Linked DNA regions of Archangium violaceum. The protein of the gene in region 3 interacts with the protein of the main gene of each other region in a pairwise test. Links are inferred from orthologs where the notes say so. Each region holds a gene or a part of one and is shown on either strand. Other genes may lie near its edges.

The links.
Region 1: the proteins of ftsZ (region 3) and JRI60_RS05590 interact in binary tests that used the Escherichia coli proteins (3 or more experiments, as listed by UniProt). The link is inferred for Archangium violaceum from one-to-one orthologs.
Region 2: the proteins of ftsZ (region 3) and rlmN interact in binary tests that used the Escherichia coli proteins (3 or more experiments, as listed by UniProt). The link is inferred for Archangium violaceum from one-to-one orthologs.

The regions. Positions count from the first base shown.
Region 1 is NZ_CP069396.1:1,300,649-1,310,276, forward strand. Bases 4,522-7,337 are described here. They hold JRI60_RS05590 (rod shape-determining protein), read right to left. Parts: upstream 6,539-7,337; coding sequence 5,504-6,538; downstream 4,522-5,503. Other genes in these bases: JRI60_RS05585 (ABC transporter permease), read left to right, coding at 4,522-5,471; JRI60_RS05595 (putative ABC transporter permease), read right to left, coding at 6,780-7,337. Also shown: JRI60_RS05560 (DUF2156 domain-containing protein), read left to right, coding at 1-742; JRI60_RS05565 (DUF2171 domain-containing protein), read right to left, coding at 747-983; JRI60_RS05570 (efflux RND transporter periplasmic adaptor subunit), read left to right, coding at 1,232-2,461; JRI60_RS05575 (ABC transporter ATP-binding protein), read left to right, coding at 2,458-3,153; JRI60_RS05580 (ABC transporter permease), read left to right, coding at 3,150-4,310; more of JRI60_RS05585, read left to right, coding at 4,314-4,521; more of JRI60_RS05595, read right to left, coding at 7,338-7,343; JRI60_RS05600 (glycosyltransferase family 2 protein), read right to left, coding at 7,469-8,188; JRI60_RS05605 (hypothetical protein), read right to left, coding at 8,269-8,640; JRI60_RS05610 (fatty acid desaturase family protein), read right to left, coding at 8,637-9,628. UniProt on the Escherichia coli protein: Forms membrane-associated dynamic filaments that are essential for cell shape determination. Acts by regulating cell wall synthesis and cell elongation, and thus cell shape.
Region 2 is NZ_CP069396.1:6,120,116-6,129,753, reverse strand. Bases 2,735-5,560 are described here. They hold rlmN (23S rRNA (adenine(2503)-C(2))-methyltransferase RlmN), read right to left. Parts: upstream 4,812-5,560; coding sequence 3,657-4,811; downstream 2,735-3,656. Other genes in these bases: sbnA (2,3-diaminopropionate biosynthesis protein SbnA), read right to left, coding at 4,909-5,560; rpsP (30S ribosomal protein S16), read right to left, coding at 3,303-3,569; JRI60_RS24680 (KH domain-containing protein), read right to left, coding at 2,998-3,276; rimM (ribosome maturation factor RimM), read right to left, coding at 2,735-3,001. Also shown: JRI60_RS24700 (ATP-binding protein), read right to left, coding at 1-1,080; rplS (50S ribosomal protein L19), read right to left, coding at 1,182-1,586; tRNA (guanosine(37)-N1)-methyltransferase TrmD, read right to left, coding at 1,719-2,453; more of rimM, read right to left, coding at 2,453-2,734; more of sbnA, read right to left, coding at 5,561-5,874; JRI60_RS24660 (fatty acid desaturase family protein), read left to right, coding at 6,178-7,134; JRI60_RS24655 (nucleotide disphospho-sugar-binding domain-containing protein), read right to left, coding at 7,115-8,476; JRI60_RS24650 (hypothetical protein), read right to left, coding at 8,481-9,638.
Region 3 is NZ_CP069396.1:3,187,592-3,197,377, reverse strand. The notes cover bases 3,769-6,742. They hold ftsZ (cell division protein FtsZ), read right to left. Parts: upstream 5,876-6,742; coding sequence 4,661-5,875; downstream 3,769-4,660. Other genes in these bases: JRI60_RS13275 (CARDB domain-containing protein), read right to left, coding at 6,122-6,742; JRI60_RS13285 (hypothetical protein), read left to right, coding at 4,243-4,620; JRI60_RS13290 (acetyl-CoA carboxylase biotin carboxylase subunit), read right to left, coding at 3,769-4,118. Also shown: JRI60_RS13310 (FHA domain-containing protein), read left to right, coding at 1-1,001; JRI60_RS13305 (response regulator), read left to right, coding at 1,085-1,678; JRI60_RS13300 (enoyl-CoA hydratase/isomerase family protein), read right to left, coding at 1,700-2,473; JRI60_RS13295 (biotin/lipoyl-binding carrier protein), read right to left, coding at 2,485-2,697; more of JRI60_RS13290, read right to left, coding at 2,769-3,768; more of JRI60_RS13275, read right to left, coding at 6,743-9,786. UniProt on the Escherichia coli protein: Essential cell division protein that forms a contractile ring structure (Z ring) at the future cell division site. The regulation of the ring assembly controls the timing and the location of cell division.

The DNA.
Region 1 (9,628 bases), 1.9 Mb from region 3 along the record:
CGCGCGCAACGGCTGGTTCGTGCAGCACCTGATGCGGGACAGGAAGGCGCCCAACGGCACCGCGGAGCTGCTGGTGGACGCGGTGATGCGCGCGGCGGCGGAGGAGGGCCGGAGCTATCTGACGCTGGGGCTCGCTCCCCTGGCGGGCGCGGTGGCCGGCTGGCTGCGCGCGGCCCGGGTGGTCGGCACGCCCCTCTATGACTTCGAGGGCCTCCGGTCCTTCAAGGCCCGGCTGCGCCCGCACGCGTGGGACCGCATCCACCTGGCCTGGCCCGCGCGGCGCTCCACGCCCTGGCCCTGGCCGTTGTACGACGCCCTCACCGCCTTCGCCCGGGGCAGCCTCGCGCGCTTCGGCGTGGCCACGCTCCTGCTCCGGCCCCTGCTGCTCGTCTGGCTGCTCGCCGTGCTGCTGGTGCCCTGGACGGTGCTGCTCGCGCTGCCGGCCAACGCGCCCCGCTTCCCCTCACCACTCGTGCAGTGGGGCTGGGTGCTCTTCGACGTGGGGCTGACGGTGGCGCTCTTCTCGCTCGTCCGCCACTGGCGCAAGTGGCTCGCCACGCTGCTGGCCTCGGTCATCACCGGGGATGCGTGCCTCACGCTCCTCGAGGCACTCCTCTACAACGCCCCTCGCGCACGAGGGCCCGGCGACTGGCTCGTCATGTTCGTGGCGGTGCTCGCTCCGGCCACGGCGGCGGTGCTGCTCTTCTGGGCGCGCCGCCACCCGACACTCGAGCACGTCTGAGCCTTCATCTGTTCGGAAGGGATTCGTCCTCGGGCGGCACGGGCGTGGGCGCGGGCGCGAGGTACACGTCCCGGCCCTGCACGCGCGCCACTCCGTGGTAGCGCACCATGTAGTCCCGTCGGGCGGGCCATCCCTGCTCCAGCTCGAAGTGGGTCTCCCCCACGTTCGCCACCGTGCCGAGCTTCCGGCCTTCCAGGTCCCTGACCGTCATGCCTTCCTGGATGTCATCCGGGCTGATCATCGCCGTCCCTCAATCATGGTCGTCCCTCACGGATTCGTTCCCCCTCGTCCCCTACATGTCGTGTCTCCCAGGGGAGAAAACACTCGGGGGCGCGCGCCTCGATCGGTACTCGTCCCCTCCCACGGGGAGGGAGCAGCGCCCGTCCATCTCGGCGGAGGAGGGGACGGGCGGCCAGCGGAGCCGGTCACACCCCGTGGTCTCCCCCTACCTTTCTCACCGAGGTCTCATGACGCACGGGGGTGATGTCCATGGCGCAGGCGCAAGCCCAGAGGTTGGACGCGCTCAGGATTGACCGTTCGGCCCACCCCCGGCGGAGACTGGGACGCCGGTGGCTCTGGTGGGGAGCGCTCGCCGTCGTGCTCGCCCTGGTGGTGGGCGCGCTGGTGGTGGGCCGTGCCCCCAGCGTGCGCGTGGCCGAGGTCCGTGAGGCCCGCCCCGGCGAGCAGCAGACCGAGCTCTCCGCCGCTGGTTTCGTCGCCTCGCGTCGGCGCTCCGTCATCGCGCCCCAGGTGGCGGGCCGCCTCGTGGAGGTGGCGGTGGAGGAGGGCGATGCGGTGAAGAAGGGGCAGGTGCTCGCCCGCCTGGATGACCGGGACGCCCGTGTGACGGCCGCGCGGGCCCGTGCGGAGCTCCAGGCGGCCTACCAGCGGCTCCTCGCCGCGCGGGCCACGGCGACCCGGGCGCGGAGTGACCTGGTCCGGGCCGAGCGGCTGGCGCAGGCGCAGGTCATCACCCGGGCGAGCTTGGAGGAGTCGCAGGCGCTCGCCCAGGCCTCCTCCGCCGAGGAGCTGGCCGCGAGTGCCCAGCTCACCGCGGCCCAGCGCGCGGTGGAGGCCGCGGAGCTGCAGCTGTCCCATACCGTGGTGCGGGCGCCCTTCCAGGGCACGGTGGTGCGCAAGCTGGCGGATGAGGGCGCGGTGCTCGCGCCCGCCGCGCTCGAGCAGGAGAACATCGGCGGCATCGTCGAGCTGGTGGACCTGGGGGCGCTCGAGGTGGAGGCCGAGGTCAGCGAGGAGCAACTGCCGCGCATCGAGGTGGGGCAGCCCGCGCTCATCTTCCTGGATGCGTACCCGGACCAGGCCTTCGCCGGAGAGGTGCGCTCGGTGCGCCCGGCCATCGACCGCTCCAAGGCCACCGCCGACGTGAACGTGGCATTCGACGAGATACCTCCGGGCGCGCTGCCGGACATGGGCTCGCGGGTGGCCTTCCTGAAGGAGGAGCTGTCCCCGGAGGCGCTCACGAAGAAGGACGGGGCGCTGCGAGTGCCGGCCTCGGCGGTGGTGCCGAGCGAGGGGCAGTCCGTGGTGTGGGTTGTGCAGGACGGGCGGCTGAAGCGCCAGCCGGTGCAGGTGGTGGAGAAGGTGGGGGACGAGGTGGCGCTGGCTCAGGGGCCGAAGCCGGGGACGCAGGTGGTGGTGTCGCCGGACGAGCGGTTGCGCACGGGGCGCAAGGTGAAGGTGCTGACGGAGGGCGGATGAGCACCGTGCCACTGGAAGTGACGCCTCCCATCATCCGGCTCCGGGGGGTCTCCAAGTCCTACCGGCGCGGCGACCTCGTCGTGCCCGTGCTGGAGGGGGTGAACCTGGACATCGAGACGGGGGCCTTCGAGGCCTTCATGGGCCCGTCCGGCTCGGGCAAGTCCACGCTGCTCAACCTCATCTCCGGATTGGACCGGCCCACCTCGGGGGTGGTGGAGGTGGGCGGGCACGACCTGGCGCGCATGAGCGACAAGGAGCTGTCCGACTGGCGCGCGGGCCACGTGGGCTTCGTCTTCCAGATGTACAACCTGCTGCCCGTGCTCACGGCGGCGGAGAACGTGGAGCTGCCGCTGCTGCTCTCACCGCTCTCGCGCTCGGAGCGTCGCGAGCACGTGGCCGCCGCGCTGGGGGTGGTGGGCCTGGGGCACCGGATGAGCCACCGCCCGCCGCAGCTGTCCGGAGGCGAGCAGCAGCGGGTGGCGATCGCCCGGGCCATCGTCACGGACCCGGACCTGCTCATCGCGGACGAGCCCACGGGAGACCTGGACCGCAAGTCTGCCGAGCAGGTGTTGGACCTCTTCGCGCTGCTGCACCACGAGCTGCACAAGACGCTGGTGATGGTGACGCACGATCCGCATGCCGCCGAGCGGGCGGACCTGGTGCGGCACCTGGAGAAGGGGCTGCTGCAATGACGTTCGGGCGGCTCGTCTGGAAGGACCTGCTGCGCAACCCCTTGAGGCTGGGCCTCACGGTGCTGGCGGGGGCGGTGGGGGTGATGGCCTTCATCTTCCTGCGCACGGTGGTGGACCTGTTCTACGTGGGGGCGGCGGCGGCGCAGGCGGACCGCCTCTTCACCCGTAGCAAGGCGTCCATCACGGAGGACCTGCCGCTGTCCTATCTGCCGCGCATCGCCGCGGTGCCCGGCGTGAGCGACATCACCTTCTATGGCTTCTTCGGCGGGAGGTATGGCGAGTCGCAGAAGGACTTCTTCGGCTCGGCCTTCGTGGACCCGCCCTCCTTCATGAAGGTGTTCGACGAGGTGGCCGTGCCTCCGGAGCAGGTGGCGGCCTTCACGGCGGACCCGTGCGGTGCGCTCATCGGGAAGGACCTGGCGGCGCGTTACGGCTGGAAGGTGGGAGAGCGGGTGACGCTCAAGGGCACCATCTATCCGGGTGATTGGACCTTCACCGTGCGCGGCATCTACGACGTGCGCAGCGGCGGCATGGACACCGCCACGTTCTTCTTCGGCTTCCGCTGCCTCAACGAGAAGATGCCGGAGGATCGGAAGGACCGGGTGGGGGCCTTCATGATCCGGGTGGAGGATCCGTCGCGCTCGGCGCTGGTGTCCTCGACGGTGGACGCCATGTTCGCCAACAGCCCGTACCCCACGCGCACCGAGAGCGAGCGCGCGGCCACGCTGGGCTTCATCTCCATGCTGTCGGCCATCATCACCGCGGTGCAGGTGGTGTCCACCGTCATCCTGCTCATCATCCTGCTGGTCATCGGCAACACGCTGGCCATGAGCGTGCGCGAGCGCACGCGCGACCTGGCGACGCTTCGGGCCATGGGCTTCAAGAGTGGACGGGTGGTGATGCTCGTCCTGTTCGAGTCGCTCGTCATCGGTCTGGCCTCGGCCGCGCTGGGGGTGCTCATCGCCCCGCAGCTCATCCAGGGCTTCATCGGGGCGGTGGGCTCGCAGCTGGGCGGCATCCCCAAGGACTTCATGCGCGAGAGCACGCTGCTGCTCGGGGCGCTGGCGGCACTGGGGGTGTCGCTGTTGGCCGGGGCGATTCCAGCGATGCGGGCCGTGCGCATTCCCGTGGCCGAGGGGCTGAGGAAGGTGGCCTGAGCGATGATTCCCCTCTACTACAACACGCGCAGCCTCTGGGCCCGGCGGCTGTCGACGGGGCTCACCGTGGTGGGCCTGGGGCTCGTCGTCTTCGTCTTCGCCGCGGTGCTGATGCTGGCCAACGGCATCGAGTCCGCGCTCGCCTCGGGAGGAGACCCGCGCAACGTCGTCCTCCTCAACAAGGGCTCCACCAGCGAGCTGATGAGCACCGTGGAGCGCGATGCCCTGCGGGCCCTGGGCAGCGCGACGCAGGTGGCCTCCTCGGTGCAGGGGGACCCGCTGGTGGCCGGCGAGCTGGTGGTGCCGGTGCTGCTGCCCCGCCCGGACGGCAAGGAGTCCAACGTCAACGCGCGAGGCATCGGTCCCCAGAGCTTCGCCATCCGGCCCGTCGTGCGGCTCATCGCGGGACGGCCTCCGAGGGTGGGGACGAACGAGATCGCCCTGGGCGAGGCGCTGGTGGGTCGCTCGCCGGGAGCGCGGCTGGGAGGCGAGCTGCGCTTCGCGGAACAGCGCTGGCCCGTGGTGGGCGTCTTCTCGGCGGACGGCGGGGCCTACGAGTCCGAGCTCTGGGTGGACGTCAACCGGCTGGGCTCGGCCTTCGACCGGCCGGGGCTCAGCTCCATCGTCGTGCGGACGGGCTCGGTGCCGGCCCGGGATGCCTTCATCCAGGCGGTGGAGGGAGACCCGCGCTTCACGCTCGAGGCGAAGCCGGAGCCCGAGTACTGGGCGGAGCAGGCCACATGGCTGGCCACCTTCATCCGGGTGCTCGGCCTGTTCGTGTCCTTCATCTTCAGCGTGGGCGCGGTGCTGGGGGCGATGATCACCATGTACGCGCAGGTGTCGGCGCGGATCACCGAGCTGGGCATGCTGAGGGCGGTGGGCTACCGGCGCCGCAGCGTGCTGGCGAGCATCCTCATCGAATCGGCCGTGCTGGGCGCGGCTGGAGGGGTGCTGGGCGCGCTGGGGGCGCTGGCCACGCGGTGGATGGAGATCCGCACCCTGAACTTCCAGACGTTCGCCGAGGTGCGCTTCGGCTTCACGCCGACACCGGGCATCGTGGTGGCGGCGCTCGTCTTCGGGACGCTGATGGGCACACTGGGCGGGATGTTGCCCGCGCTGCGCGCCTCACGGCTGTCCATCCTGGATGCACTGAGGGCCTAGCTCCCCTCTCCCGAAGGGAGAGGGGAGGGGGCTCAGCCCGGCTGGCAGACCTGGCGCAGGATGTCGAGCGACTCCAGCGCCTTGCCCGCTCCCATCACCACCGCCGACAGCGGATCCTCCGCCAGGAACACCGGCAGGCCCGTCTCCTCGCGCAGCAGCGTGTCCAGGTTCTTGAGCAGCGCGCCACCACCGGCCAGCACGATGCCGCGGTCCGCGATGTCTCCGGCAAGCTCCGGCGGCGTGCGCTCCAGCGTCAGCTTCACCGCCTCCACGATGCCGTTCACCGGCTCGCTCAGCGCGTCGCGCACCTCGTCGCTGCTCACCGTCAGCGTGCGCGGCACTCCCGCCACCAGGTCTCGACCCTTGATCTCCATGGTCATGACCTCCTCGGTGGGGTACGCCGTGCCGATGCCCATCTTGATGAGCTCCGCCGTGCGCTCGCCGATGAGCAGGTTGTACTTGCGCTTGACGTACTGGATGATCGCCTCGTCCAGCTTGTCGCCGCCGATTCGCACGCTCTTGGCGAACACGATGCCCGCCAGGCTGATGACCGCCACGTCGGACGTTCCACCGCCGATGTCGACGATCATGTTGCCGCTCGGCTCGGTCACCGGCAGGCCGGCTCCAATGGCCGCGGCCATCGGCTGTTCAATCAGGTAGACCTCGCGGGCACCGGCATTGGCGGCGGCTTCACGCACGGCGCGGCGCTCCACCTCGGTGATGCCCGAGGGGATGCCGATGACGATGCGCGGGCTCACCAGCGACTTGCGGTTGTGCGCCGTCTGGATGAAGTAGCGCAACATCGCCGCGGTGATCTCGAAGTCGGCGATGACGCCGTCCTTCATGGGGCGGATGGCCACGATGTTGCCCGGCGTACGGCCGAGCATCTCCTTGGCCTCCTTGCCCACGGCAAGCACCTTCTTGCCGCCCCGCGCGTCCTGCTGCACGGCGACGACGGAAGGCTCATTGGAGACGATGCCTTGACCGCGGATGTAGATGAGCGTGTTGGCCGTGCCCAGGTCGATGGCGAGGTCGCGCGAAAAGAGAGTGTGGAGCCAGTCGAACATACGGGGGCGGAAACTTTCGGTGGTGCGGCGTCATTTCCCTGCACTTTCAGGGAACGCGCGGCAACCTACTACGCAGGGCTCTCAGCAGGAAGAAAAGGCAACTGTCAAGTGCACGGCCCGGCCGGAGAGCGTCCGGGCCTCGGGGCCCCCCGTCCTCTCCCTCCATCCGCCCTTCCTCCCTCTGAGAGATGGTCCGGGGTGAGGGGTTTCCCCCACATGCTCGCCGCTCGCCCGGCTCCTCTCAGTAGGAGGGGCGGGGCTCGGTCTCCTCGGCCAGGAGGAAGGTGTCCGCCGCTTCCCCGGCCTCCTGCTCGGTGGAGACGGGGCCGAGGTGGAAGGGCTCGGCCACCGCGCCGGTCTCCACCGCATGCCGGTACTCGGGTGTCTGGCGGAGGGCCTCGCTGGTGATGCGCAGGAGGGCCTCGCGCACGGGCTCGAAGAGCAGGCCGGCGGCGTACCAGAAGGGGGCGTAGTCCAGGCGGACGAGCCCCTTCACGTTCAAACCCCGCTGCTCGTAGTCCCAGGGGCAGCGGCCGAGCGCCTTGCGCAGCACCCATCCCGTGGCGAACTCGGCGCCCAGGATGACCGTGGTGTAGGCAAGTGCGCGCACGGGCCGGGGAAGGAAGCGCAGCCGGTCATGGAGGAACTCCAGCCCCAGCGCCGTGGCGCCGTAGATGGGGTGCATCCAGAGGTACGTCGTCGCCGTGGCGTTCCTATCCCGCTCGAAGAGAGCCGCCCCCATGCCGGTGAAACACACCTCCATCACCCAGCCAGCACACCCGTACAGCAGGAATCGCGGTAGCACTCTCGGAACCTAGGAACCGGATTCCCGATGGGCACCTGGGACAGGCGGTCGGTGAGTCACCGGGCGGACGAGCGGGCCCAGGGCGGGCCGGAGGGTGTCGGCCGCCCGACACCCTCAAGGGGTACTCAGCGTTTGATGGCGTACTTGCCGATGGCGTAGAGGGCCCGGACGCCATCCTTCCAGCCGATCTTCTTGCCCTCCTCGTAGGTGCGCCCGTGGTAGCTGATGGGCACCTCGAAGACGCGCCAGCCCCCGCGAGCCACCTTGGCGGTGATTTCCGGCTCGATGCCGAAGCGGTCCTCCTCGATGTTGACCGACCGGATGACCTCGGCGCGGAAGGCCTTGTAGCAGGTCTCCATGTCCGTGAGGTTCAGGTTGCTGGTCATGTTGGACAGCATGGTGAGGAAGTGGTTGAGCACCGAGTGCCAGAAGTAGAGGACTCGCCGGGGCGTGCCGGTGAAGCGGCTGCCGAAGACGACGTCCGCGTCGCCATCGATGATGGGCTGGATGACGCGGGGAATCTCCTTCGGGTCGTACTCGAGGTCCGCGTCCTGGATGATGACGATGTCCCCGGAGGACTCGGAGAAGCCGCGGCGCAGGGCGGCGCCCTTCCCCTGGTTCTTCTCCTGGAAGAGGATGCGCAGCTCGTTGCGGTTCTTCGGGGTGCCGTCGAGGGCGGACAGGCCCTTGTCGGCGAGCTGCTGGAGGAACTCGCGGCTCCCATCCCGGGAGCAGTCGTCCACGATGACGAGCTCCTTGGGGAAGTCCACCGCGGTCACGCGGCGGAGGATTTCGGCGAGGGTGGCAATCTCGTTGTAGACGGGGATGACGACCGAGACGAGCATGGCGGGGCCGGCTCTATCCGATTTCCGAGCCCCGCGCGACTCTTCGGTAGGGGGAGCCCCTGGAAACGGGGACGCCCCTCCTACCAGTACCGGCGCTGCGCAGGGGGCGGAGGGGCCGGCGCGGGCACCGGCTCGAGCATGCCGCACCCCAGGAGGCGATCCACCGCCGCCTTGACCTCCTTCGAGGAGGCACAATCCTCCAGGCCGCGCGCCGCCTCCGAGACGGTCCTCTCCCCCATCCCGAACTCCACGAGGAAGAGCCCATCCTCCGAGGTGAGCCCCCGGGGGCTGCTCCAGGCCTCACGGGCCGCGTCGAACTGGGCTCGCCCCGCCCCCGCACGCGCCTTCTCCACCATGAGGGTGTACGCCGACACGGCCTCGCTGCCCTTCGGGGAGAGCCGGAACTTCTGCGCACGCCCGAAGCGAACCTTCTCTGGAGTCTCGTCGTTCATACCACCGCCTCCACCATGACCGCTTCCACGACCTCTGGCTGGCCCATCCGCTTGAGCCAGCGCACGTGGCTCCCCAATGCCGCGCCCACGCTCTCCTGCGCGCGGTAGCGCACGCCGTGCTCCCGGCACGTCTCCTCGACGAGCCGCGAGAGCGCCGGGTAGTGCAGATGGCACACCCTCGGGAACAGGTGGTGCACCACCTGGAAGTTGAGCCCACCCAGATACCAGCACAGCAACCGATTGCCCCGCGCGAAGTCCACCGTCGTCTCCACCTGGTGCACCGCCCACTCGCGCGCGAAGGTGCCGCCGCCTTCGGGCACCTCGGAAAACTCCGCCTCCTCCACGCAGTGCGCGAGCTGGAACACGCTCGCCAGCGTCAGCCCGAGGACGAACGAGGTCAGCGCGTAGCAGAGCGCCACCTTCCACACGGGATGGAAGAGGGCCGGCACCACCAGCGCCCAGCCGATGAAGAACAGCTTCCCGCCGAGGACCCCGGCCAGCTTGCGCCCGGTGGGACGCGGCATCTTCTGCCGCCCGACGCTCCCGTTGAGCACGTCCTTGAAGTCATCGACGAAGTGCCACTTCACCGCGAGCAGCCCGTAGAGCATCCAGATGTAGACATGCTGGAAGCGGTGGGCCGCGTGCAGCCGCTGGCCCGGCGCCACCCGGCAGAAGGGCTGGATGTCGATGTCCGCGTCGAGCCCGACCACGTTGGGATGGCTGTGGTGGAAGATGTTGTGCTTCCAGCTCCAGACATAGGAAGACGCACCCAGGACATCGAGCGTCCACGCGAGCAGCCGGTTGATGCTCTTGCGCTCCGAATAACCTCCGTGGTTGGCGTCGTGCTGGATGCTGAAGCCGATGCCGGCCATCGCCAGTCCGAGCGACACGCACCCGAGGACCGCGCTCCAGGGACCCGTCGCCACGAAGACGAGGAAGGCATACGAGGCCGCGAACCAGCCGAGCAGCGCCGCCGTCTTGGCGTACA
Region 2 (9,638 bases), 2.9 Mb from region 3 along the record:
CAGCTCGTCCACGTAGCGCAGGGCCAGCACCGCGGCGAAGCCGAAGGCGGGGATGTCCAGCAGCCCCACGTACCGGGCCTGGGCCGGCAGCACGAGGCCCGCGATGAAGCACGCCACGCCCGCCGCCACGGCGATCCAGAAGTTGCGGTTGCGGGTGAGCGGCTCCACGTCCGGCAGACGCCGCGACTCCTCCTCGGCCGCCTCACGCTCGGACTCGAGGCGCGCGATCGCATCGTCCTTCCGCGCGATGAGCTTCGGGTAGCGCTCCGCGCGGGCCACGATGTCCTGGGGCAGCCCCAGTGATTCGGGCGTGGGCTCGGCGGCCCAGGCCGCCTCCACCTGGCGCAGCTTCTCCTTCAGCCCGTCCGTGCTCCGCAGCTTCGACTCGAGATCGAACACCTGCGAGTTGAGCCCGTCCACCTCGAACTGGAGGTTGTCCACCTCCTTGCAGAAGACGTACTCCCTCTCGAGCTCCTTCAGCTTCGCCTCGGCGGCGGGGAGGTCCGAGGCGGGCATCACCGCGGGCATGCCCGGAGAAGAAGGCGCGTGGAGGCCCGGCAGGCTCGGGGACGACTGCGTGCGCAGGGCGGGCATGCCCGGGGTCGACATCGCGCGCAGACCCGACGTGGAGGCCGCGCGGCCCGCGCCCCGAGGCCGACGCGAGGGCAGCTGCGCCGCCTGGAGGCAGTAGAGCTGCTCGAACGAAGTGCGCGGCGGGAGCCCCGCCTGGCCGCGGAGGAACTGGTTCGCGTCGGTGGTGTCCTGCGTCACCAGCTCCGGCTGCTTCGTCGTGGGATTGAGCCGGTGCAGAGAGCCACCACCCCCCAGCTCGCGCAGCACGCGGTAGGTGACGTTGTCCTGCCCCACGAAGGTGAGCGCGGCCTTGCCCGGCTTCTGCGGCGAGGCGGCGAGAGCGGCGTCTCCACCCCTCCCGTCCGCGTACAGCAGCGCGAGCGCGAGTCCGGCCAGCGGGCTCGATTCCGTGGGCGGCTTGAGCACCAGATACCCGGACTTGAAGGCGAAACGGCCCGTGGGAGAGAAACCCCGGACGTTCTGGACGGCGACCTCGACGAAGTTCATGCGCCCCCCATTCTAGCGCGCACGGGCATGAAAAAAGGGAGTGCCCTCGTAAGAGGACACTCCCTTTTCGAGAAACCGGGCCGCGAGGCGCGGGAACCGGCTCAGGCCCTCGCCTGCTCGGCGGCCTTGCCCGACGAGGTGGCGCGACGCATCTCCGCGTCCTCCTGGGTCTCCACGCGGGAGGCCTTGCCCTTGAGGGCACGGAGGTAGAAGAGGCGGTTGCGGTTCACGTTGCCGCGGCTCAGGACCTCGATCTTCTCGTAGCGCGGGCTGTGCACCGGGAAGATGCGCTCCACGCCGACGCCGAAGGACACCTTGCGCACGGTGAAGGTGGCGCGGTTGTTGCCCTTCGTCTTGCGGATGACGACACCCTCGAAGGCCTGCACGCGCTCCTTGTCGCCTTCCTTGATCTTCCAGTGGACGCGAACGGAGTCACCCGTGCGGAACGGGGTAACGTCCTGGCGGAGATTCTTGGCCTCCACGTACTCGATAGCGCTGCGACGCATGACTTGACTCCAGTAATCCCCTGATGCTCGGACTCGGGGTACGTAACTTGAGAGCGGGCCGTACTACCAGAGAGCCGGGGGTCGGACAAGCCCGCAGAACACCGACCATAGGCCCAGAAACCATCGGAGGGGCTACAGCTCCTCCTCTTTCTTCGCCAGCAGCTTCATGTCCGCCTTGCCGAGCTCCAGCCGGGCGTACAGGTCCGGACGCCGCTCCCGGGTCAGCTGCAGGGCCTTCCAGCGCCGCCATCGGGCGATGCGCGCATGGTCTCCCGACTGAAGCACGGCGGGCACCTCGACGCCACGGAAGACGGGCGGCCGGGTGTAGTGGGGGTGCTCCAGCAGCCCCTCCTCGAAGCTCTCGGTGACACTGGACGTCTCGTTGCCCAGCACCCCCGGCAGCAGCCGCGCCACCGCGTCCACCACCGCCAGGGCCGCCACCTCGCCCCCGGTGAGGATGAAGTCCCCCAGGGACACCTCCCCGTCCAGGTAGGGCATGACGCGCTCGTCCACGCCCTCGTACCGGCCGCACACGAGGATCAGTCCGGGCTCCTTCGCCAGCTCGCGCGCCCTGGCCTGGGTGAACACGGGGCCCCGCGGGCTCATCAGCAGCACCTTGGACCCAGCCGGAGCACGGGCCCGGGCGGCCTCGATGGCGGCCACCAGCGGCTCGGGCTTCATCACCATGCCGGCCCCGCCCCCGTAGGGCGTGTCGTCGGTGACGCGGTGCTTGCCCTCGGCGAAGTCACGCACGTAGGTGACCGTGACGCCGAGCAACCCCTTCTCCTGGGCCTTGCCGAGGATGCTCGCGCCCAGGTAGCCGGACACGCTGTCCGGGAAGAGGGTCAGCACCTCCACGGGGTACATCAGTCCGCTCCCCCTTCATCCTCGCCCCCGCCGACCTCCAGGTACTCCGGGGGCTTCACCACGAGCCGCCCACCCGGGACGTCCACCGTGGAGACGAAGTCGTCGGCGAAGGGCACCACCAGCTCTTCCTTGCCCTCCGCGCGGATGACGAGGTTGGGCACCTCGCCGGTGCTCCACAGCTCCTCCACCCGGCCGAGCACGTTGCCCGCCTCGTCCACGGCGGTCAGTCCCACCAGGTCACCCTGGAAGTACTCGTCCTCGGCGGGGGGCTCGAGATCCTCCCGGAACGCGAGCACGGTGGCGCCCACCAGCGCCTCGGCGTCCTTGCGCCCCTCCACCTCCTCGAAGACGACGAGCATCTCCTTGGGGGTGGGACGGACGGACTCGATGCGCAGCACGCGCTCGGGGCCGGTGCGCGGACGCACGAGCACCCGCTCGACGAAATCGAGCGTCTCGGACTCCGGGTCGAAGGTGCGCACGGCCACCTCTCCCCGAAGACCATGGGCGCGGGCCACATAGCCCAGCTCGAGATGGGGTTTGAGCGTCACTGGCCTTCAGGAGAGGCGGCGGACGCGGGAGTCTGCTGGCGCCGGTCATCCTGGATCTCCAGGCGGACCTTCTGGCCCTGCTTCTGGGCCGCGGCACCGAGCAACGTCCGGAGGGCGCCAACGGTGCGCCCATCACGGCCGATGACCTTGCCCACATCCTCGGGGGCGACCTTCAGCTCGAAGAGCCGGGCCCCTTCCGCCTCGGATGCACGCAGGCTGACCTGGTCGGGTCGATCGACCAGGGCCCGCGCGAGATAGATGATGAGCTGCTCCACGCTGTCCGCTCAGCCCTGCGAGGGAACTAGGCCTTGGGCGTGGCGGCGGCGGCGGCGCGCTTGTGGCGCTTGATGAGCTCGAACACCGTCTCGGAGGGCGTCGCGCCGGACTTCAGCCAGTAATCCAGGCGGTCAGCGTCGAACTCCACCTTGGCCGGGTTGTGGTTGGGGTCGTAGGCGCCCACGGCCTCGATGAACTTGCCATCCCGGGGGTTCCGGGAGTCGGTGGCCACCACGTGGTAGTACGGCTTCTTCTTGGCGCCCGCGCGGGCAAGACGGAGAACAACGGCCATTTCTGATGCTCCAGGTGAAAACTGAAGGTGAAGACGAAGGTGATCAGCTTGGAGGGGGGCGCTCTTAACGCCCCCCCGAGCGGATTGTCAAGGAAGCTCGGGGTTTTGCGTCGTTTCCGACGCGTTTTCACCACCCCGGTTGGCCAGCTGGCCACACGCACCGGCGATGTCCCGGCCCCGGTTCTGCCGGATGAAGGCCGCCACATGGCCTTCACAGAGGATCTCCCGGAAGCGCTCGGCCCGCTCGTCCATGGTGGTCTTGAACCCGAGCCCCGGGTTCTCGTTATACGGAATGAGGTTCACCTTGGCGGGGATGTCCTTGAGCAGCTCGATGAGCCGGTAGGCATCCTCGTCGCTGTCGTTGAAGCCCTGCAACAGGACGTACTCGAAGGTGATGCGCCGGCCCTGACGCAGGGGGAACTTGCGGCAGGCGTCCAGCAGCGCCGCGATGTTCCACTTGCGGTTGACGGGCATCGTCTTGGAGCGCTGCTCGTCGGTGCTCGCGTTGAGCGAGATGGCCAGCTTCACGTCCGTCTCCTGGCCGAAGCGCTCGATCATCGGCACCAGGCCCACCGTGGAGACGGTGATGTGGCGGTGGCTGAAGTTGGGCCCGTCCTCGGACTGGAGGATGGAGAGCGCCGTCTTCAGGTTCTCGAAGTTGTGCAGGGGCTCGCCCATGCCCATGAAGACCAGGTTGGAGAGCGGGCGCAGCGTCTCCAGCTTCTCCAGCTTGCGCACCTCGCGGTTGACCGCGTGCACCTGGGCGACGATTTCACCCGGGGTGAGGTTGCGCTTGAGGCCCAGCGTGCCCGTCATGCAGAAGCTGCACGCCATGGCGCAGCCCACCTGCGTGGACACGCAGAGCGTCTTGCGATCCTCCGAGGGCATGTAGACGGACTCGATGTAGCGGTCGTCCCGGGTCTTCCAACGGTACTTGATGGTGCCATCCACCGAGCGCTGCTCGGCGTCCTTCACCAGGGGGACGATCTCCGCCCGGGCCTTGAGCTTCTCGCGCAGGCCCTTGGAGAGGTCCGTCATCTCGTCGAAGGAGGTGGCGCCGCGCTGGTGGAGCCACCGGTACACCTGCCCGGCGCGGAAGGAGCGCTCGCCCAGCTCCTCGGTGAGGAAGCGGGTGAGGCCCTCCAGCGTGAGGCTGGAGACCTCCACGAGCTTCGCGGGCGCGGGGGCCGGCGCGGGCACGGGGGCGGTATCGGCGGGGAGGGGGGTGGACTCGGGCAGCATCGTCATGGTTCCAACGGGGGATGTGTGGGCGTCCCTTCCCACAACCTGGGACGTGGAGTCAAAGGAGCACTCGTCCCCTCCCCCGCTGGGAGACAGTCTACTGCTCGAGCCGCGAGCACCACTGGTCATTGAAGACCGTGTCCAGGTAGGCCCCGCCCTTGTCCGCGCACAGGAAGACGACGTTGGGCGGAGACACCGCCCGCATCGTCGGCAGGTAGCGCTTCACCGCCGCGTAGCACGAGCCCGAGGAACCGCCCACCAGCAGACCGTGCCGGAACAGCAGCTCGCGGCACGCCCGCACCGTGTCGATCTCCGGCACCATCACCACGTCGTCGATGAGGGCGCGATCCACCAGCTCCGCCCTCACGCTCGCGCCAATCCCGGGGATGTAGCGCTTCTTCGGCGCCCCTCCGAAGATGACCGAGCCCTCCGCGTCCACGGCGATCACCTTCGCGTTGGGGAACTGCTCCTTCACCCGCGTCGACACACCGGCGATCGTCCCGCCCGTGCTCACTCCCACGAAGACGTAGTCCACCTGCTTGAAGGCCCGGCAGATCTCCTCGCCCGTGAAGCGGTAGTGCGCCTCGGCCACCAGCGGGTTGCCATACTGGTTCGGCCAGTACGAGACCGGCGACGAGCAGAGCAGCTCCTGCACCTTCCTCAACCGCGTCTTCAGGAAGCCGCCCGTCTCGTCCCGCTGCTCCACCTTCACGACCGTCTCGCACATCCGCCGCAGGTACGCCTCGTTCGCCCCGGCGATGTTCGGATCGATCACCGGGATGAACTTCAGCCCCAGCAACCGGCAGTAGCTCGCCATGGCGTTGGCGAAGTTCCCCGAGGACGACTCGACGAGCGTCGTGTCCTGCGTCACCTCGCCGCGCTCCACCGCCGTCTTCAGCAGCCAGAACGCGGGGCGATCCTTCAGGCTACCAAAAGGGTTGTTGTACTCAAGCTTGGCGAACAGCCGGATCCCCTCCTCGTTCAACTCCACCACGGGCGTTTCCCGCAGGCTTCGCTGGAGCTGGTGGAGGCGTTCGGGCAGGGAGGGATTCTGAGAAGGCATGACTAGCGACCTCGCCAAGATGGCTTCACTGCACTTTTCCTGTACTGATCAACAGTAGTTTTGTTTTCATCGAAAGTCCACACATCGCGTGAAAAACTGCCATTCCTGACTTAGTGACAATCGAGGTGATTGTGGGAGACTGTGGGTCCAAAAGGAGACACACCGGGAGTCACACAGCGGTCCGTTTTTTCGATGCTTGCTTGAATTCTACACTGGTTGATACCCTACACTCCTGGACTGACCCAGCCCACCCGAGCCGAGAAGATGGCTGCTCAAGAGCAAGCAAAAGAGAGCGCGCCCGAGATGTCCGAGCTGGAGGTCGCACCGGAAGTGTGGCCCACGGGCACGGGGCGAGAAGTGGGCCGCGTCCCCCAGCTGATCGGCATCGAGACGCTGCGCAGGCTGTCCGAGGTGAAGCCGGTGGTCAGCACCTGGCTGATCGCCCTGCAGTACGGAGGCGCCGCCGCCGCGATCTGGGTGAGCGAGCGGTGGTGGAACCCGCTGCTGTACGTGGTGGCCGTGATGTTCATCGGCGCCCGGCAGCAGGCGCTCGGGCTGCTGATGCACGACGCGTCCCACTTCCGGCTCTACCGCAACCGGAAGCTCAACGACTGGGTGGGCGACAACGTGCTGGCCAAGCCCATCTTCCAGTCGATGTACAGCTACCGGGCCATCCACAACGTGCATCACCAGCAGCTGCTGAGCGAGGCGGACAACGACCACTGGTTCTACCGGCACTTCCCGGTGAGCCGCCGCAGCCTGGTGCTGGACATGCTCGCCTCGCTCTGCGGCTACGACGCCTTCAAGTTCTTCAAGCAGATGAGCGACGGCAAGCCGTTGCTGCGCGTGGGGCTGGTGGGTCTGTTCGCCGGATTGGTGGGGCTGACGGTGGCGGGCTTCTATCCGGTCCGGCTGCTGCTGCTGTACTGGCTGGTGCCGGCCTTCACCTGGCTCTTCTTCATCAGCTTCCTGCGCATGCTGGCCGAGCACTCCATCGAGATTCCAGGCCACCCCGCGCTGCTCACCCGGAGCTGGGACATCCGGCTCAACCTGTTCGAGCGGCTCTTCGTCCTGCCCCAGAGCAATGCCTACCACGCCGCGCATCATCTCTACCCGAGCGTACCGGCGTTCCAGCTACCCCAGCTACAGCGGCTGCTGAGCCAGCACCCTGTGTACCAGGAGAACGTGCCGCAGGCGCGCGGCCTCCTGAAGCTCCTCCGGGAGAAGACCGGAGAGCCGGTCAGGCCGAGCGCCCCGTAGGAACGGGACGGGCAGCGGCCGGAGCCCCCCGCTCCAGGAAGCGCTCGATGACGTCCGCGGCAGGCGTCAGCTCCTCCGCCTGCCGGAAGCGATCACGGAACGCCTGGACGTTGCTCCGGTAACGGGGATTCGTGGTGACCTCGTCCAGCTGGGCCAGCAGCGACTCGGTGGTCGTCTGGAACGGCATGGCGCGGACACCCACGCCATGGTGCACCACGCGCGCGGAGATGCCCGGCTGGTCGTACACCATGGGGATGACGACCATGGGCACGCCCATGGAGATGCACTCCTTGACGCTGTTGAAGCCGCCATGGGTGATCATCGCCGTGGCCCGGCGCAGCATCGCCATCTGCGGCGCGTGCCGCACGGCGATGACGTTGGGGACGACCCCGTCGAAGGCCCCCACCTCGAGCTTGCGGCCCAACGAGAGCACGAACTGCCAGTCCGGCTTGCGCGCCGCCACCTCAAGCACATGGCGGAAGAGCCGCGCATCCAGGTCCGTCTGGAAGGCCAGCGTCCCCAGGTAGACCAGCACCAGGGGGCGATCCTCGCGCAGGCGCTCCCAGGGGAAGTCCACCTCCTGCCGCTCCAGATCCACCGAGGGGCCGGTATAGAGGTATTGCCCGCGCGGGACACCCGCCGACGTCCCCAGCTCGGCGAACTCGCGCGGGCAGAGCACCAGCTCCGGAGCCCAGGCACTCACGGTGCTGCCCGAGAAGTCGAGCTGCTCGGGGGGAAAGCCGTAGCGCCGCGCGAGCCGCAGCAGGTGGCGCACCTGCCGGGTACGGAACAGCCGGCGCAGCCGCATGCGATAGGTGTTGCGCACCCAGGCCGCCTCGATGAGCAGCTTCGTCTTCAGCTGCCCATCCGGCACCAGCGGCGAGCTCAGCGGAGGCAGTCCCTCCTCGCGCCGCATGGGCAGCGTCGTGTTCAGCAACACGCACGGAACCTTGTGCCCATACGCCACCAGCGGCGGCTCCGGGTGCATCACGTCGCACAGGAGCAGGTCCGGCTTCAGCCGCGTGAAGGGCTCATCGAGCGCCCCCGCCTGCATCGCCGCCAGCATCCGCTCCTCCTGGCGATCCATCTCCCGGGAGAACTGGTAGAGCCGCAGCCCGCTCAGCTCCTTCACCTGCTCGAGCACTCGCGCCTGGAAGCCCTTGGGGCACAGGTCCGCGAGCACTGGCACGAACTCGAAGCCCTCGGCCTTGATGAAGTCTTCCAGGTCCGCCAGCCCGCAGTAGACCACCCGATGACCCCGCTCACGCAGGCCCTTGGCGATCCTCAGCGACGGGTTGACGTGCCCCTGTTGGTCGATCGGCGAGACGACGATGGTGGCCATGGTTCTAGCGCAGTGGCTTCGCGGCGGGGCGCAGCGCCACCACGCCCTTGGAGAAGAGTCCCTGGAGCAGCTCCAGCTCGCTCTGTGGAATGGACCGGGCGAGGACCTCACCCGCCCGATGACCGCGCACCTCCCCCAGCAGCCGCATCTCCTCGGGCTCCAGCGTCACATGCGCGAAATCCGAGACGACGTGACCCTCCTCGTCCATGCCGCGCACCAGGGGGCTCGGTTGCACCTCCAGCGTCTCGAAGGCGAGAGGCTCGGGCTCGGGACCCTCGAGCCGCCGCAGGCAGGCCTCCACGTCGCGGGAGAAAGCCTCACGGGTGAAGGTGCGGAGGATGTGCTCCCGTCCGCGCAGACACGCGGCGGCATTGGCCTGGGGGGCCCGCACGTCCTCGAAGATGTGCGCGGCCACCTCCGCGTAGGCGCCGACATCCCCGAAGGCCATGCCGACTCCCTCCCGCACATGCAGACCGTGCCCGGGCGGCAGGGCATGCCGGTTGTTGCCGATGCCGTTGGTGTAGACAGGACACCCGTTGAACACCGACTCGAGCACGTAGAACCCGAAGGGCTCGGGAAAGACGTTGTAGGCCAGGCCGAAGCGCGCCGCCCGGAAGAGCTGGAAGAGCGCCGCCTGGCTCAGGTGCCCCACGGGCACCAGCACGTCCTCCAGCGTGAGGCCCATCGCGTCCAGGCCCGCCTGGGCCGCCTCGGACTCGGGCGACTTGCTGGCGAAGGCCTGCGCCACCTGCGCGAAGTCCTCCTCCACGATGGCCAGCCGGAAGCGCCGCCCCAGGCCATGCTCCAGCGCCATCCCGTTGAGGTTGAGCAGGATGGCGGTGACGGCCTGCCAGTCCGCCTTGAACGGCTGGAGCGCATGACCGATCACGTCCTCCCCCTCGAGCAGGCGCCGCAGGTGCTCGGGCAGCTCCCCGCCCTTCATCCGAGGGTCTCCATCGGGATGCTCGACACACGGCAGCGCCGGTGTGAGCCGCGACACGGCGTGGAAGGCCCTGGGCTCCAGACAGCGGCGCCGGCTCCAGTCCGGCATCGCCAGCAGCGAGGTGAGCACCTCCTCCATGTAGCCTGAGAGGACACAGTACCGGTCGATGGCCGGAGTGCCGAGCCAGCTGGCGGGTGAGCCCATGAGACCGTGGAACAG
Region 3 (9,786 bases):
ACGCGCAGGCCCCGCTCGCGCATGGCGATCTCATCGAGCTCGGCCACGTGAAGCTGCGCTTCATCGGTCCCGGCCAGAACGCCAAGGGACTGGCGAACGAGACCGCCGCCAAGGGCTCCAAGAAGTCGCTGCTGGTGGCCGTCGCGGCCGTCACCCTGCTCGGGGGCGGTGGCGCGGTCTGGTTCGTGCTCGGCCAGTCCTCGGGCAACGGCAACACGACCCAGCCCAACAAGCCCGCCGTGGTGGACACCCGGCCCGAGCCGACCGAGCCCACCCAGGCGCAGAACCCGGCCAACGGCACGGGCACTCAGCCGGCCGATCCCGCCCAGCAGCTGGCGGCGAAGCTCCAGAGCGCCCGCGAGGCCATCGACGCGCGTGACTTCGACAAGGCCGTCGACACGCTCGAGACCATCAAGGACGCCAACGGCCAGCGCCCCACCGAGGCGGAGGAGCTGCTGACCCAGGCTCGTGCCGAGCAGCAGTCCAAGCAGAGCCTGGACCTGGCGCAGAAGGAGTTCGACGCGGGCCGCCACGCGGAGGCCCAGAAGCACCTCGAGGCCGCCGAGGGCACGCTCGCCTTCGCCCCGGAGCACGCCGAGCTGAAGGCCAAGGTGGACGCCGCGCTCGGCTCCACCAAGCCCGCCAGCGACAAGCCCGACACGGGCACGGCGCGCCGCCCCACGACGCCGGACGAGGCCAAACCCAACCCGGCCCGGGAGCAGGCCCAGAAGTTCTTCGAGGATGGTCGCGTCCTCAACCGCAAGCAGCAGTACCGGGAGGCGGATCGGCTCTTCAAGAAGTGCATCGACACCGACCCCACCTACGCACCCTGCTACATGCTGAAGGGCTCCACGGCCGCCCAGCTCGGCCGCTTCGATGAAGGCGCCCAGTACTACCGAGACTTCCTGCGGCTCGCGCCGGATCACCAGATGGCGCCTACCGTCAAGAACATGCTCGAGGAATACGAGAAGAGCCGAAAACAACAGGGCGGCGGCAAGTAGCCCGAGGGAATCCTCCGTGCGCCACCCCCATGGCGTACGACCCCGGGCCGCTCGCTTCCACCCCACACGGGAGGAGAAGGTTCGTGCAGATTCGTATCCTGGTGGTCGATGATGAGCAGGACAACTGCGACTACCTCAAGCTCGTGCTGATGCGTGAGGGCTACGACGTCGTCACCACGACGGACCCCACCAAGACGGTGGAGATCCTCCGCAGTGCGGACTTCCACCTCGTCATCCTGGACATGATGATGCCCGTCATGTCCGGCACCGAGGTGCTGGAGCAGATTCGCAAGTACGACACCGACGTGGCCGTCATCGTCGCCACCGCGTACCCCACCGTCGACACGGCCGTGGCCTCGCTGAAGAACCAGGCGAGTGACTACGTGAAGAAGCCGATGGAGCCGGACCAGTTCCTCGGTGCCGTGCGCAACGCGCTGGCCAAGAAGGGTCTGTCGCAGGACCCCGAGGCGGACCTGCACCGCGCCATCGGCCGCACCATCCGCGATGCGCGCAAGACGCAGGACCTCACCCTCAAGCAGCTGGCGCGCCGCACCGGTCTGTCCGTGTCGCTGCTGTCGCAGATCGAGCGCGCCGAGTCCTCGGCGTCCATCTCGTCGCTGTACAAGATCGCCTCCGCGCTGCAGCTGCGCATGGGCGAGCTCTTCGGCGACACCTGAGCCGTCAGGGGGCGGCCAGCCTCACTGGCCGCGGAAGCGGGGCGTGCGCTTCTCGAGGAACGCCGCCCTGCCCTCCTTCGCGTCCTCGCTGGCGAAGGCGCGGGCCCGCACCTCGCGAAGGTGCGCCCGCTCCTCGTCGGACAGCGCCGGGCGCGTGAGCAGCCGGAAGGTCTCCTTCATTCCCGCCACCGCCAGGGGAGCCTGCGCCGCGAGCGTCCGGCACAGCTCCAGGGCCCGCGTCTCGGCGTCGGCCGCCGGGAGGCACTCGTCCAGCAGCCCCCAGGCCAGCGCCTCCTTCGCGTCCAGCCGCCGTCCGGTGAGGAAGAGGTTCTTGGCGCGCGCCACGCCCACCAGCCGGGCCGCGCGCGTCAGCCCGTCCGGCGAGTAGACGATGCCCAGCCGCGCCGGGGGCATGCTGAAGAGCGCGTCCTCCGCGCCCACCCGGAAGTCACACGAGGCCGCCAGGTCGAAGCCCGCCCCGAAGGCCGCGCCCCGCACCAGCGCGACGCTGGGCAGTGGCAGCGACTCCAGCCGCGAGAGGCACGCCATCAGCGCGTCGTCCGGCAGCCGGTCCCCGGTGGGCGCCGACAGCAGGTTCAGGTCGTAGCCCGAGCAGAAGGCCCCACCCTCGCCCCGGATGAGCACGGCGCGCACCTTCCCGGGAGCCGAAGCCAGCGCCTCGTCCAGGCGGGCCACCTGCCCATCATCGAGCGCGTTGCGCCGCGCCGGGTTGGACAGGGTGAGGACGCGGACGCCGTCGTCCCGATCCTCCACATGCAGGGCGGACGGCTGCACCGCGCGTCCCGCTAGCCGAGCACCACGAGGACATCGCCCTCGTTGACCGGCTGGGACTCCTTGCAGCGGATCTCCTTCACCGTGCCGTCCTCTGTGGCCTCCACCGGCATCTCCATCTTCATGGACTCGAGGATGACGAGCGTGTCGCCCGACTTGACCTGCTGCCCGACCGTCACCTCGATCTTCCACACCGTCCCGGTGATGTGCGCCGCCACGTCCGCCATACGCTGTGCTCCTCTGAAGGGGTGCTGCGTGTGCTCTGCGTGTTGAGTGGAAAGGGTGCCACCGCCCCTGGCTACGGCTTCGCGTGCTGCTCCAGGAAGCGCGTGTTCAGGTCGCCCGCGCGGAAGACCGGATCCTTCAGGATGCGCAGGTGCAGGGGGATGTTCGTCTTGATGCCCTCGATGCGGAAGCCCTCCAGCGCCCGGATGGAGCGCTCGATGGCCTCGTCGCGCGTGGCGCCCGAGACGATGAGCTTGGCGATCATCGGATCGTAGTTCGGGGTGACGGTGTTGCCCTCGGCGTAGCCCGAGTCCAAGCGCACGCCCTCGCCCGTGGGCGGCTGGTACACCTTGAGCGGGCCCGGCGAGGGGAAGAACTTCACGGGGTCCTCCGCGTAGATGCGGAACTCGAGCGCGGCCCCGCGCCGCTTCACGTCCTCCTGCCTCACCGTGAGCTTCTCGCCGGAGGCGATGCGCAGCTGCCAGCCGATGAGATCCAACCCCGTTGTCAGCTCCGTCACCGGGTGCTCCACCTGGAGCCGGGCGTTCATCTCGATGAAGTAGATGTTGCCGTCCGAGTAGAGGAACTCCACCGTGCCGGCGTTGGCGTAGCCGAACGCCTTGGCCGCGGTGGTGGCGGCGGTGAACAGCTTCTGGGCCAGCTCCGCGTTGCGCCCGTCCGCGAAGAGCGGCGACGGGGCCTCCTCCACCACCTTCTGGTGCCGGCGCTGGATGGAGCACTCGCGCTCCAGGCAGTGGATGAGGTGGCCGTGGTGGTCACCCAGAATCTGCACCTCGATGTGACGAGGGGCCGGGAAGTAGCGCTCGATGTACACGCCCTCGCGGCCGAAGGCGGCCTTCGCGCGGTCCGTGCACTGGCGGAAGACCTTCTCCAGCTCGGCGGGGTTGTTGGCCGCGGCCATGCCGATGCCACCGCCACCGCCCGCGGCCTTGCACAGCACCGGGTAGCCGATGCTCTCGGCGGCGGCCAGCGCGGAGGCCACGTCCGGCAGCACGTCCTCGGTACCGGGGACGATGGGCACACCGGCGGCGGCCACCAGCTTGCGCGCCTGGCTCTTGTCCTTCATCCGCAGCATCGCCTCGGGGGGCGGACCCACGAAGGTGATGCCGGCGTCCTTGCACGCGTTGGCGAACTCGGCGTTCTCCGAGACGAAGCCGTAGCCGGGGTGCACCGCGTCGGCGCCCGTGGACTTCGCCGCCTCGAGGATGGCGGAGATGTTCAGGTAGCTGTCCTTGGCCGGAGCGGGGCCCAGGCGCACGGCCTGATCCGCTTCGCGCACGAAGGGCAGCTCCGCGTCCGCGTCCGAATAGACGGCCACGGTGGACAACCCCATCCCCTTGGCCACGGTGTTGATGCGCCGGGAGATCTCACCCCGGTTGGCGATGAGCAGCTTCTTGAACATGGCTGGCAACCCCTCCGTGTGAGGCGGGGCAACCTAAACCCCCACCCTCGACCTGACAAGGAGACAACGTGCCTCCCGCCGGGAAGTTGCGGGCATGTAGGTAAATGGCGTAGCGTCCCTGGCCGTGAAGCCCTCCACGACAGGAACAGTGGTGGATCTCCAGGGCGCGCGCCGAGAGCGGCGACTGGAGATGTACCGGGCGCGAGTGGCCGAGCGCCTTCGCACCAACCGCGCGGCCGTCGAGGCCCTCTACCAGGGGGGCACGCTCTTCTCGCCCCAGGGGACTCGGGCGGGCCGGGCGCTGCTGCGCGCCCACCAACTGCTGCAGCGCGCGGACTCCCTGCTGGAGCAGCTCTCCGGCGACGGAGTGGTGCCCGCGCCGCGGCTGCCCGAGCGCATCGACGAGCTCTACCGCGAGCTGGACACGCTGCTGTCGCGCAGTGACGCCCTCTCCGGGCGCCACCACCGGGCGGCGAACGTGGCCCGTCTGCCCGGGCGCTAGCTCGGGAAGACCCCAGCCCTCGCGGACCGGGGCCCTCGCCTCACGGCATCTCCGTCTGGCCCTGGCGGCGCAGGAAGGTGGGGATGTCGAACTGGTCCTCGTCCAGGGGCAGCGCCGCGTCCTTCACCACCGCGGTGCGGTTGGCCAGCGAGCGCCCATCCACCGAGGCCATCGTCCGAGCACCGGCCTTGGCGGGCACCAGGCTGGCGACCTCCTCGCGCGCCGCGGTCAGCGAGGCGGGCGTGGGGCGGGACACCACCGGCACCTGCACCACCTGGGGCACCTGACGCACCTTCGCATCGCGCGACACGAAGCCCGTGGCGATGATGGTGATCTTCACCTCGTCGCGGATGTTGTCGTCGATGAGCGAGCCGAAGATGATCTCCGCCTCGCCGTCGGCCGCGTCGTGCACCAGCGTGAGGGCCTCGTTGACCTCCTGGAGGGTCATGTCGCGGCCGCCGGTGATGTTGATGAGCAGACCGGTGGCGCCGTCGATGGAGACGTCCTCCAGCAGCGGGCTGGAGATGGCCTGCTGCATGGCGTTGAGGGCGCGCTTGTCGCCGGAGGCATGACCGGTGCCCATGAGCGCCAGACCCTTGTCGCTCATGATGGTCTTCACGTCGGCGAAGTCCACGTTGATGTAGCCGTGGTACTGGATGAGGTCCGAGATGCCCTGGACGGCGTTGAGGAGCACCTCGTCGGCGCGCTTGAAGGTCTCCAGCAGCGGCATGGGCTCGTTGCTCAGGGTGAGCAGCCGCTGGTTGGGGATGGTGATGAGGGTGTCCACCGCGGCCTTGAGCTCCACCAGCCCCTGCTCGGCCTGCTTGCGGCGCTTGTTGCCCTCGAAGAGGAAGGGCTTGGTGACCACGCCCACGGTGAGGCAGCCGAGGCTCTTGGCGATGTCGGCGATGATGGGCGCCGCGCCCGTGCCGGTGCCACCGCCCATGCCGGCGGTGACGAAGACCATGTCCGCGCCCTCGAGCATGGAGGCAATCTGATCGCGCGACTCGAGCGCGGCCTCGCGGCCCATCTCCGGGTTGGCGCCCGCGCCGAGGCCCTTGGTCAGGGTCTGGCCGAGCTGCAACCGCACGGGCGCCTTGTTGGCGGCCAGGGCCTGCACGTCGGTATTCGCGGCGATGAAGTCGACCCGCTCAAGCTTCGCCATGATCATCGTGTTGACCGCGTTACAGCCAGCGCCCCCGACGCCGACGACACGAATCTTTGCGGCCTGCTTGTTCTGGTCGAACTGGTCCATGTTGTTCCTTCTTTCAGCGCAGGTCGCACGTGCCCGCGCGCGCCCCTGCAGACACCATCTTCAGCAAGTCGCGATCTTTGGCAAGTTCTCAGCTACGAACATGTAGCGCGACGTTGCCGTGCCAAGTCGTCACAGGCACTTACGCGGAAGGACCACCGCGCCGTCGGTGCGGCGCGGTGGGTGCATCACACCTCTTGACTCGCGCGATGAGGTCTCTTCACCCGACCGCGCGAGCACGTTACGGGACTACTGAAACAACACGGTACCGCCCACGAGCGCGTTGTTGCCCTCCAGGAGCTCCACATGCTGCCCGGCCGGGTCCACGATGCCGCCCAGGTACCAGCTCCCCTTCGCCAGGGAGGGGGCCTGGTCCGAGAGCGGAATCGTCCTGCACTGCCCCGGAAGCATCAGGTCCGTGGTGGCACTGGAGACGTAGACATCCCCAGGGTACTGGGACGACGAACGAACGGAGGTGTCCGAGGAGAAGACGAGCTCCACGCTCGTGCTGGCCGCCTCGTCCCCCTGGTTGCACACGGTGATGGACGCATCGAAGGAGAACCCCGGCCGGACGCTCGCCGGCCCCGTCACCGCGGTGACGGCGAAGTCCACTCCCGTCCCCATGCTCACCTCGCCGCCCACGAACACGTTGTTGTCTTCGAAGAACTCCGGCGTGTCGCCGTCCGGGTCCACGAAGGCACCCATGCGCCAGGCCCCCGACAGGTAGGGCACGCTCCCGGACACCTGCACCGGGACGCACTGCCCCGCGGGCAGCAGCCCGGTGTACCCGCTGGCGAGCCACACGTCCCCGTACGGCGCATAGGGCGCGGTGGGCGACGCGTCGTTGAAGAGCACGAGCACCACGTCCGAGGAGGTGTCCTGGACGCCCCGGTTGCACACGGTCGCGGACCCGCTGAGCGACTCACCCGGCTGCAAGCGCGCCGGGAGGGACACGGTCTCGATGACGAGGTCCGGCTGGTACCCAACGCCCACCCGGCCGCTCCGGTACGAGTCGTTGCTCGTGATGAGCTCCTGCTCCCAGCCGCCAGCGCTGAGGAGGGTCCCCACGTGGTACATGCCCTCGGGCACCGAGACATAGGACGTCAGCGACAGCGTGTCGCACGCGCCGGGAGACAGATAGGCGGACGCGCCGCCGAGGATGAGGTCGTCACTTCCGGGCGAGCCCGGCCAGTCGATGGAGGTGTCCTTCGACAGGACGAGGTTCACGCTCGCGTTCCCGTACCGGGTGCCCTGGTTGCACACCGTGACGGACGCGGCGAGGTTCGACCACAGCGCCACGCTCGTCGGCGCCGTCACCGCCGTGACGACGAAGTCCGTCCCGACGCCGATGGCGAACAGTCCTCCCGCGCGCGCGTTGTTGCTCTCGGAGAGCTCCGGTTGCTGTTCATACGGGTCGACGAAGGCCCCCAGGTGATACACGCCCTCGCTCAGCCCGTGGGCGACGGAGGCCTGCGCGGACACCGGCACCGTGACGCACTGGCCTCCAGGCAACGGACCGACGGACGTATTGCCAGGCCAGAAGTCACCCTGACCCGGAGGGGCGATGACCTCGTCCGCTGACAGCGCGAGCAGCACAACCGTCGTGCTGGATGCCTCGGTCCCCTGGTTGCACACCGTGACGAGTGCCTGGAAGGACGCCCCCAGCTCCACGCTCGCCGGTCCCGTCACCGATTGGATGACGAGGTCCGGCCCGTTGCCGATCCTCACCGGACTGCCCGCGTGCGCGTTGTTGCTCTCGATGAACTCCAACGCCTCGTTGTCCGGGTCCACCACCGCGCCCAGCGTGTACGTGCCCTCGGGCATGGCGTCGAGGATGGCCTGCACCTGCACCGTGTCGCAGTGCTCGGGTCCCAGGCTCCCGACGTAGTAGGTGCCCACGGGGATGTCATCGGACGACGGCCCCTGTCCGGTGATGACCGGGTCCGGAGACACGAAGACAGCCACGCGCGGATGACCCCACTCGGTGCCCTGGTTGCACACCGTGACGGACGCGGTGAAGGAATCACTCGTCCTCACGCTCACCGGCCCCGTCACCGCCGTGACGATGAGGTCCGGCGCATGACCCACCCCCATCAGGTCACCCGCGTGCGCGTTGTTGCTCTCGACGAACTCCTGCACACCGTTGGCCGGGTCCGCGATGGCGCCCAGGTGGTACGCCCCATCGGGCAGGGAGGGGGCCTGGGCCGACATCGGCACCGGAGCGCACTGCCCCGGCTCCAGCGGACCCACGACCGCGCTCCCGACGAGGGTGTCTCCCCCACCCTGCTGCCCCGGCAGGGTGATGACCGCATCCGGGGAGAGCAGGAGGGCCACGTCCGTGGAACCACTCACGGTGCCCTGGTTGCACACCGTGGCGGACGCGGTGAAGAGGACTCCCGGTACTCGGCTCGCGGGCCCCTTCACCGCCGTGACGAAGAAGTCCGGCCGATCGCCGATGCCCAGCGGGCTGCCCGAGGACGTGTTGTTGTGCTCGAGCACTTCCTGCTGACCATTGGCCGGGTCGACGATGGCTCCCAGATACCAGAGCCCCTCGGCCGAGGAGGGAGCCTGCGCGGACACCGGCACCGTGGCGCACTGCCCCGGCTCCAGCGTGCCCACGCCCGCGCTCCCGAGCAGCACGTCCCACTCCGCGAGCGGCGTGCCCGGCGGAAGGATGACCTCGTCACGGGATAGGAGGACGGCCACGTCCGTGGCGCCGCTCGTGTTGCCCTGGTTGCACACCGTGGCGGACGCGGTGAAGGCGTCACCCGGCTTCACGTTCCCCGGTCCCGTCACCCGGGTGACGACGAAGTCCGGCCCATCACCGAACCCCATCCGGACGCCCGCTCGTGCGTTGTTGCTCTCGATGAGCTCCCGCTGGAAGTTGCCCGGGTCGACGATGGCGCCCAGGTACCAAGGCCCCTGGAGCGAGCTGCCGCCCGCCCACTCCACGGGAACGCACTGTCCCGGTTGCAGGACGCCCAGCGACACATTCCCGAGGAACACGTCTCCCCCCTGCGACGGAGACCCCGAGGGCAGGGAGATGTCCGGATCGGACGACAGCACGAACATCACGTCCGTGAAGCCGTCCCAGGTCCCCTGGTTGCACACCGTGGCGGTCACGCGGAACGACTCCCCCGAGCGCACGGTCGCCGGACCCGTCACCTCCTGGACGACGAAGTCCGGGTCGAAGCCCACGCCCATCGGGGCCGAGACGGAGGCGTTGTTGAGCTCGACGAGCTCGAGCTCCTGCTTGAACACGTCCGCGACGGCTCCCAGGTAATACGTCCCCGGGAAGTCGTAGAGCGCGTAGGGCAACCAGCCGGACAGCGACACCGGGGCGCACTGTCCCGCCGCCAGGAAGACCTGGGAGGACGAACCGAGGAAGATGTCTCCCCCCTCGTTCGTCTCCCCGGGGCCGGTGAGCACCGTGTCGGACGACACCAAGAAGCCCACGTCCGTGAGGCCCTCCGCGAAGCCCTGGTTGCACACCGTGGCGGACACGGAGAAGGAGTGGCCCGGTATCATGCTCGACGGCGCGGTCACCTCCTGGATGACGAAGTCCGGCCCGGTCCCCACGCCCAGGGGGCCCCTCATGTGGACGTTGTTGCTCTCGACGAGCTCCGCCTGGGAGAGAAACGGATTGCTCTTCGCGCCCAGGTACCAGGAGCCCTCGGGGAAGCTGGTCCGCAGGGACACCGTGGTGCACTTCCCCGCCTCCAGCATCCCCACGGACACGGTCCCGAGCGGGAGGCCCCCCCCTTGCGGCGGGTTCGGCGAGGTGTCCAGCAGCAGCATCACGTCCGTGCTGCCGCTCGTGGTGCCCTGATTGCACACCGTGGCGGACAGCGTGACGGTCTCCCCCGGCCTCGCGTTCACCGGGCCCGTCACCTTCGTGACGATGAAGTCCGGCC